Regions from separate parts of the Duganella zoogloeoides genome, predicted to be linked through region 2. Evidence: predicted binding sites of a transcription regulator. Region 2 holds the regulator's gene; the other holds the start of a gene.
The links. The regulator FliA, encoded in region 2, starts transcription of late flagellar genes. The targets are predictions, from matches to a motif close to CTAAAGTTTNNNNNNNNNNNGCCGNTA.
Positions count from the first base shown of each region.

Region 1: the regulator FliA is predicted to act here: its motif matches at 2,289-2,315, upstream of fliD (flagellar filament capping protein FliD).

Region 1 covers NZ_CP140152.1:1,677,672-1,682,094, forward strand. The annotation lists gene SR858_RS07440 (CoA transferase) at 1-49, shown strand, start outside; gene SR858_RS07445 (TonB-dependent siderophore receptor) at 98-2,179, opposite strand; gene fliD (flagellar filament capping protein FliD) at 2,549-3,952, shown strand; gene SR858_RS07455 (polyamine ABC transporter substrate-binding protein) at 4,030-4,423, shown strand, end outside.
Region 2 covers NZ_CP140152.1:1,117,795-1,122,217, forward strand. The annotation lists gene flhF (flagellar biosynthesis protein FlhF) at 1-1,475, shown strand, start outside; gene SR858_RS04890 (MinD/ParA family ATP-binding protein) at 1,468-2,292, shown strand; gene SR858_RS04895 (RNA polymerase sigma factor FliA) at 2,310-3,041, shown strand; gene SR858_RS04900 (flagellar motor protein) at 3,023-3,769, shown strand; gene motD (flagellar motor protein MotD) at 3,771-4,423, shown strand, end outside.

The sequences.
Region 1 (4,423 bases), 560 kb from region 2:
TGGCGCCAGCGACCTCGGGTCGGCGCCGGCACGGTGGCGCGCGCCATAAAAAAAAGCCGGCGCTCCAGGCGCCGGCTGCAGTTAGTGCATCAGGACATCAGAAACGGTATTTGAGCGCAGCCGTCACGCGGCGTGGCGCACCATACGTGATCTGGTTGTACGCGGCAAACATGGCCAGGTGTTTCTTGTCGGTCAAGTTGTCCACGTTCAGCTGCGCCGACCAGTTCTTGTTGATCTCGTAGCGCGCCATCAGGTTGACCATCGCGAACGAGTCTTGCAGGATCTGGTTGTTGGTGGTGTTGCCGGCAGGCGCGGCCGGGTCGGTGGTGTAGGTTTTGCCTTCCCAGTTGATGCCGCCGCCCACGGTGACGCCGGCCAGCGGGCCGGACAGGTCGTAGGTGGTGAACACGCGGAACAGGTCGCGCGGATAGATGCTGTTGAACGGCAGGCCGTCGGCATCCTTGGCGCTGTAGTGGGTGTAGCTGGCGCTGGCGTTCCAGCCGCGCGCCACTTCGCCCGTTACTTCCAGGTCGAAGCCCTCGCTGGTGGCGCCGTCGGCAGCGCGATAGTACGCTTCCGGCAGCGTGCTGCCCGGACGCACCACATTGCCGGCCGCCTGGGCCAGCTTGTCCTGCGAAATCTTGAACAATGCGAACGACGCGTTCACGCGGCCGTCGAGGAATTCGCCCTTGATGCCGATTTCCTTGTTTTTGCCTTCGATCGGATCGAGGTAGTTGCCGGCAAGGTCCTTGTAGTTCTGCGGCTGGAAGATTTCGGTGTAGCTGCCGTACGCCGAGAAGGTGCTGTTGATGTCGTACACCAGGCCGGCATATGGCGTGACTTCGTTGTCATGCTTGATGTTGTAGGCAGTGGTGTACAGGCCGGTGCCCGATTTCTCGTACTTGGTGACGCGTGCGCCGACGATCAGCTTGAGCGGATCGGCCAGCGAGAAGCGGCCCACGCCGTAGAGGCCGTCCTGGGTGGTTTCACTGCGCTCGTAGAACGTCTCGGGACCCCAGGTCGGTGTAGGGTAGGCGGCCGGATTCCAGTTGTTGAAGTTGCCGACCGACGAGTCGGCAGTGCCGAAGTCGGCAGCGCGGCTGTTGGAGTTGAACTTTTGCTTCGAGTGGGTGTAACCGAAGGCGGCGTCATGCTTGCGGCCGCCCAGGTTGAACGAGCCGTTCAGTTGAATGCCGGCGTCCTGCTGCTTGGTCTCGGTGACGTAGGCGCCGGAGAAGGCGAACATGCCCAGGCCGGTCACGCGGTCCGGCGTGCCCGACAGGTACAGCAAGGCGGAGTCCGATTTACGCACGCTGTCGGTGTAGGATGCGCGCAGTTTCCAGCCGTTGTCGAACGTGTGTTCGAGGTTGGCAAAGGCGTTGTTATACGAGGTTTCCCACTTGGTCCAGTTGGCGGTGGACGTTTTGGATACATCCCAGTTGGTTTGCGTGCCATCGCTGTACCAGAATGGCAGGCCGCCCCACATCGGGCCGTTCGGATCGGTGGTCTGGCGGCTGAAGCCGACCGATACCAGCGTGGAAGGCGTGAGGTCGGCTTCGACGGTAGCATAAATGGTGTTGTCGTCGGTCTTGAGCGAGTTGACGTAGCTGTCGGCCTTGTGGATTTCGCCCACCACGCGGGCGCGCACATTGCCCGACTTGGTGAGCGGGGTGGAAACGTCGACCAGGCCACGGCGGTCGCTCCAGCTGCCGACCGACACGTCGGCCGACCCGGTGAGCACCTTGCTGGTGGCGCGCTTGCGCACCAGGTTGATCGAGGCGGACGGGTTGCCGGCGCCGGTCATCAGGCCGGTGGAGCCGCGCACGACTTCCACGCGGTCATAAGTTGCCAGGCTGGACAGGGTCTCGCCGCCGCTCCATTGTTGTTGCCAGGTGGTGGGCACGCCATCGATTTGCAGGTTGTCGATGTCGAAACCGCGCGAGGTGAAACCACCGCGGTGGGTTTCGTACTGGTTGACCGAGACGCCGGCCACGTTGTTGATGACATCGGTGACGTTTTGCAGGAACTGGTCCTGGATGCGCTGTTGGGTGATCACGGTCACCGATTGCGGCGTATCGCGCAGCGACATGTCCAGCGGCGTTGCCGAGCGGGTACGACCGACATTGTAAGTGCCGGTGGTGTCATCGGTTTTTTGAGCCGACACTTCAACTTGTTGCAATACAGCATCCTGTCCGGCGGTCTGTGCCTGGACCAGTAACGGCATGGCAAGCGCGACAGCGACCGCGAGACGATTGAGGGTAAGACCCGTGCGGGCGTGTGCTTGCTGATTCATGTTTGCTGTAGTCCTGTTGGTAGAATAAAAATGAAAACTTTTAGGCGAAAACAATAATGATAACGATTCGCATTCTAAAGTCAACGGCAAGCCGTTAATTGTGCAATGAAAGTCAATGATGCAGAAGGAAGAGGTTCGTTTTCCACGGCACCGACGGATAGAAGCGAAATTGGCCGCCTGTTCATTGCTTTGAAATAGAGTTTCTGTAGCATACTATTGGTATATATAACTGCCGAAAACAGCCGAGACCCCGCTATGGCCATCAATCCGCTCACCAGCTCTGCCACCAACACTGCCAGCACCACCTCATCGATCAGCGCCGACGTGTACAAGCGCGTCGAGCAGACTATGATGTCGCAGAACAATGGCGCGACCAGGCTCAACGCCGCGCTGGCCAGCAGCCAGACCAAGCTCTCCGGCCTGGGCCAGTTGCAAAGTGCGCTGGGCAGTTTCCAGTCGATCGCTGCGGCATTGACCGGCAGCGGCCTGTCCACTTCGGCCGCCAGTTCCGATAAAACCGTCCTCACCGCCACGTCGACCGGCGGCGCCAAGGCCGGTACGTATGCGATCAACATCCAGCAGCTGGCGCAGGGCCAGTTCCTCACCAGCGGCGAATTCAGCTCCGCCACCGCCAAGGTCGGCACCGGCGCGCCCACCACCGTCAAGATCGACTTCGGCACGGCCGGCGACAAGGGCTTTACGACCAACGGCACCGCCACCAGCAAGACCATTTCCATCGACAGCACCAACAACACCGTTGAAGGCATCGCTGCCGCCTTCAAGGCCGCGGGCGTGGACGTCACGGTGGCCAAGGGCGACGATGGCAAGGTGTCGCTGTCGATCGCCGGCCAGAACGGCGAGGCCAACAGCATGCGCATCAGCGTCAGTGGCGACGGCGCGCTGAAAAACCTGCTCGGCTACGATCCCGACGAAAAAGGTAAGCAGGGCTTCAAGCAGACCACGGCCGCCCGGGACGCCATCCTCACGGTCGATGGCAAGGAGATCAAGAGCGCCAGCAACACGCTGGACAAGAACAAGGGCATAGACGGCGCCGCGCTTACGCTCACTGGCAAGGGCAAGGCCGACATCACCATCAGCCAGGATGCCAGCAAGATCGGCGACAACCTCAAGACCTTCGTGGCCGCCTACAACGACCTCAACAGCAAGCTGAAAACCCTGGCGGGCGGCGCCCTCAAGGGCGACACCGCGCTGGGCCAGGTCACCATGCAGATGGACCTGCTGCTCAAAACGGGGGGCGGCAACGTGTCCTCGTCGGCGCTGGCGGCGGCCGGCATCAGCCAGGACAAGGACGGCAACCTGGTGATCGACGACAAGAAAATGCAGGCAGCCATCACTGCCGACTCGTCGCAGGTCGCCAAGCTGTTTACCAACGACGGCAAGGGCCTGGCCGACCTGATGGGCGCGAAAGCGACCTCGTTTACCGACAAGAACAGCGTGATCAGCCGCGAAACCACCCAGGTCAACCGCGAGCTCGACGCCACCAACACCAAGCGTGCCGCGCTGACCAAGGCACTCACCGCCCAGGCCACCGCGCTGGCGGCGCTGTACTCGGCGCAGTCGCAGACCGGCACCGGCGGCGGCATGTTCGGCACCGGCAGCACCGGGTCCACCGGCACCTTGTTCGATTTGCTCGGCTAATCCAAACGAACCGCTTGCACGTAACGGCCCGATGCCGGATCATCACGGCTTGTGTATGAATCCCACTCGGAGGTGTTATGGCAGGAAAGTTCGTTGGCGTGCTGGCGGTGGCCGCAGTGGCCGGATCGATGGTGACTGGTCTGGCTCAGGCGCAAGAGGAAAAAGTCCTCAACATCTATAACTGGTCCGACTACATCGCGGAAGACACGGTCAAGAATTTCGAGAAAGAGACCGGCATCAAGGTGCGCTATGATGTGTTCGACAACAACGAAATCCTGAACTCCAAGCTCGTGGCCGGCAAGTCGGGCTACGACATCGTGGTGCCCACCGCCCAGTGGGCGCGCCTGCAAATCGAAGGCAAGCTGCTGCGCAAGCTCGACAAATCGAAGCTGCCCAACCTGAAAAACCTCGATCCGGCGATCCAGGCCAAGCTGGCCAGCATCGACCCGAACAACGAATACCTGGTGGACT
Region 2 (4,423 bases):
AAGCGCTGGGGCCTGACGCCGTGATCCTGTCCAACCGCCAGGCAGACGGCATGGTGGAAATCCTGGCCCTGGCCAACGACGACGCCGCTTCGCTGGCGATGCCGGCGCCGCACTCGCCGATGGCCGAGCCGGCCCCGTCGCTCGACTTCGACGCCGCCATCGCGCAACGTAGCCAGCGCCTCGATGCGCGCCTCGAGCCCCATTTCGACGAAGCGCCTTACATGCCACCACGCCAGTCGCAGCCGCCTCAGCAGACCATGCAGCCGACGGCACGCCAGGCGCAGCCGCCTCAGCAGGCCATGCAACCGCTGCACCACCACGCCGCCCAACAGGCACAACAGGCCCAGCAACCGCCACGCCGCGTGGTCGCCTCGCCATCGTCGTACGCCACCAAGACCGCTGCTGCAGCAGCGCCGGCCAGCATGCCAGCCCAGCCGCGCGCACCGCAACTCGATGCCGACCAGGTCAGCGCCATGGTCGCCTCGGCCGTCGCCAGCGCCAAGCAGAGCGCCGCCGCTGAAATGCAAGACATGATGAGCGAAATCCGCGCCATGCGCGGCATGATGCAAACCCAGCTGGCGGAAATCGCCTGGGGCAGCACCCAGGCCCGCGAGCCGCAAAAAGCCGCCGTGCTGCGCGAGATGCTGGCCGCCGGTTTTTCGGCCAGCCTGGCGCGCTACCTGATCGACAAGCTGCCAGCCAACCGCGATGTCGCCGACAGCATGCGCTGGATTAAGACCGTGTTGACACGCAACCTGTCGGCCATGGCCAACGAAGATGCGCTGATCGACCAGGGTGGCGTGTTCGCACTGGTGGGGCCAACCGGTGTTGGCAAAACCACCAGCACCGCCAAGCTGGCCGCGCGCTGCGTGATGCGCCACGGCCCGGACAAGCTGGCCCTCATCACCACCGACGCCTACCGCATCGGCGCCCACGAGCAACTGCGTATCTACGGCAAGATCCTCGGCGTGATGGTGCACTCGGTCAAGGACGAAGCGGACCTGCGCATCGCCCTCAAGGAATTGCGCAACAAGCACACGGTGCTGATCGATACCGTGGGCGTGAGCCAGCGCGACCAGATGGTCACCGAGCAGGTCTCGATGCTGCAAGGCGCCGGCTCCGACGTCAAGCGCCTGTTGTGCCTGAATGCCACGGCTACCCAGGAAACCCTGTCGGAAGTGGTGCGCGCCTACCAGGGCAGCGGCCTGGCCGGCTGCATCATGACCAAGCTCGACGAAGCGGCAGCGATCGGCAACGTGCTCGACGTGGTGATCCGCCAAAAGCTCAACCTGTTCTACGTCTCGAACGGCCAGCGGGTGCCGGAAGACCTGCACCTGGCCGATCCGGCCTACCTGATCGATCGCGCGTTCAAATTGAAACGCGACGTCGTCAATACCCAATACCTGGACAATGAACTGCCGCTGTTGATGTCGGGCAGCCAGCACAACGCGCAGCGCGAGGTACACCTTGGCTAATTTCGATTTCGACCAGGCCGAAGGCCTGCGCCGCATGCTGGCGGGCCCCAAGCCCCGCATCGTCACCTTTTTGTCCGCCACCGCGCAGGACGACAAGGGCGCCATGCTGGTCAACCTGGGCGCTTCGCTGGCCCGGGCCGGCAACGACGTGCTGTTGATGGACGCGTGCGCCAGCGCCCGCGGCGTGGCCAGCCGGCTCGGCCTCGACGGCGGCGCCAGCCTGCTCAACGTGGCGCGCCAGGAATGCGCATTGAACCAGGTGCTGCACCAGGCGCCGCAGGGCTTTGCCGTGGCGTCGATGACGCGCGGCATGCCGCGCAGCGGCCCCGACGAAACCCGCCGCCTGGCCAAGGCTTTCGACGTGCTGGTCAAGCAGACCGGCATGGTAATTGTCGATGGCGAGTTCGACGGCGAGTCGTTCCCGGTGCCGGTCATGGCCAGTTCCGAGATCGTGGTGCAAGTGTCGGCCAGCGCTGCTTCGATCAAGGCTGCCTACAGTTTAATCAAGCAATTGAACCAGGAATTGGGCCGCCGGCCGTTCGGAATTCTTGTCACCGGTGCATCGGAAGCCGAAGCTAAGTTGGTTTACGATAATATGGCACAAGCTGCCAGCCGCTACCTGGCCGTCAACCTGGTCTCGATGGGCTCGGTGCCGGCCGATGAATACCTGCAGCGCGCCGCGCGTTTGGGTCGCGCGGTGGTGGATGCGTTTCCGCTGGCCGGTGCATCGGTGGCGTTTCGTCAACTGGCGGGGCGCTTTGCGCTGGCTGGCTCGCCTTCTTTCCAGATGGGGAGCGGCAATCATTTTAGCGCTTGAAAGTAAAACAATAGGCTATGTACACGGTCAAAGGGAAAGCGGACAAGAACACCTTGCTGACGGAGCACATGCCGTTGGTCAAGCGTCTTGCCCATCACATGAAGGCAAAGTTGCCGCCCAGCGTAGAGGTCGATGATCTGGTGCAAGCCGGCATGATCGGGCTGCTCGACGCCATCAACCGTTACGAAGAAACCCATGGTGCGCAGTTCGAAACCTATGCCGTGCTGCGTATCCGTGGCGCCATGCTCGACGAGCTGCGCACCAGCGACTGGCTGCCGCGCTCGATGCGCCAGAACATGCGCAAGATCGAAGCGGCCATGAGCACGCTGCAACAAAAGCTAGGCCATCCACCGACCGAGTCGGAGGTGGCCAAGTCGCTCAAGCTGTCGTTGTCCGATTACCAGGACATGCTGTCCGACGGCGGCGGCCACCAGCTGGTGTACTACGAGGACTTCCATGACGACGACGGCAACGACAGTTTCCTCGACCGTTACTGTTCCGATGAAGAGTCCGATCCGCTGCGCGCATTGCTCGACACCGACTTCCGCCAGGCCGTGATCAACGCCATCGATGCCTTGCCCGAGCGCGAGAAGATCCTGATGGGGCTGTACTACGAAGAGGAGCTCAACTTGAAGGAAATCGGCGCCGTGATGGGTGTGTCGGAATCGCGCGTATCGCAGCTGCATACGCAAGCCGTGGCGCGCCTGCGGGCCAATCTCAGGGAGAAGGCATGGACTGGGCCAGCATAGCCGGTGTCGTCATTGCGCTGATCGGCATCGCCATCGGCCAGACCATGGAGGGCGGCAAGCTGTCCTCGCTGGTGCAGCCGGCCGCGTTTGCCATCGTGGTGATCGGTACCTTCGGCGCCGTGCTGCTGCAATCGAAGCTGCGCACCTTCGTGCGCGGCATGAAGATGTTGCGCATGGTGTTCGCGCCGCCGCCGGACACGCGGGCCGCACTGGCGCGCGACATCAGCGCCTGGAACCTGGCCGCGCGCCGCGACGGCCTGCTGTCGCTCGAGCGCCACATGCTGGCCTCCAAGGATAAATTCAATACCAAGGGCCTGCGCCTGATTGTCGATGGCATCAACCCCGACAAGCTGCGCCAGTTGCTCGACACCGAAATCACCGCGTACGAGACCGAGGAACGGCTGGCCGTGCGGGTATGGGAATCGGCCGCCGGCTACGCGCCCACCATCGGCATCCTCGGCGCCGTGCTGGGCCTGATCCACGTGATGGAAAACCTCACCGACCCCACCAAGCTGGGCGCCGGCATCGCGGTGGCGTTCGTCTCCACGATTTATGGCGTGGGCCTGGCCAACCTGTTCTTCTATCCGATTGCCAACAAGCTCAAGGCCATCGTCAACCAGCATGTGCACCAGCAGGAAATCGCCGCCGCCGTGTTTTACGATATTGCCACCGGCGACCACTCGCGCGTGATCGAAGAGCGCATCGCCACCTTGATGCGCGAGCACTGAGATGTACCATCGGCGCGCCCGCAAAAAGTTCGACGACGAGGTGGAAAACCACGAGCGCTGGCTGATCTCGTACGCCGATTTCATTACCCTGCTGTTCGCGTTCTTCGTCGTGATGTACGCGATCTCGTCGGTCAATATCGGCAAGTACAAGGTGTTTTCCGATGCCCTGGGTGACGCCTTTGGCGGCGCCGGATCGTCGCCGCCGGTCAACACGCAAGTGCCCAACCTGCCGATCCCCAATCCCGCCCTGAAACGCCGCGCCGAAATGCTGAAACAGGAGCGCCAGGAAATGACCCGGCTGGCGCAGGACTTGCTGTCCACGCTGGCGCCGCTGGTCAAGGAGGGGAAAGTACGCGTGACGCAGAACAGCCGGGGCGTGAGCGTGGAAATCAATGCCAGCGTGTTGTTCGACCCGGCCGATGCGCGCCTGACGCCGGAATCGGTGGAAGCGTTGAGCGCGGTAGGCGTGCTGCTCAAGAACGATACCCATAACGTGCAGGTCGAGGGTCACACCGACGATCTGCCGATCAGTAATGCGCAATTCCCGTCGAACTGGGAACTGTCGTCGGTGCGCGCCAGCAGCGTGGTGCGTTTATTCGTGGAAAATGGCGTGGCGCCCACGCGGTTGACGGCAGTGGGCTTCGGCTCGAACGT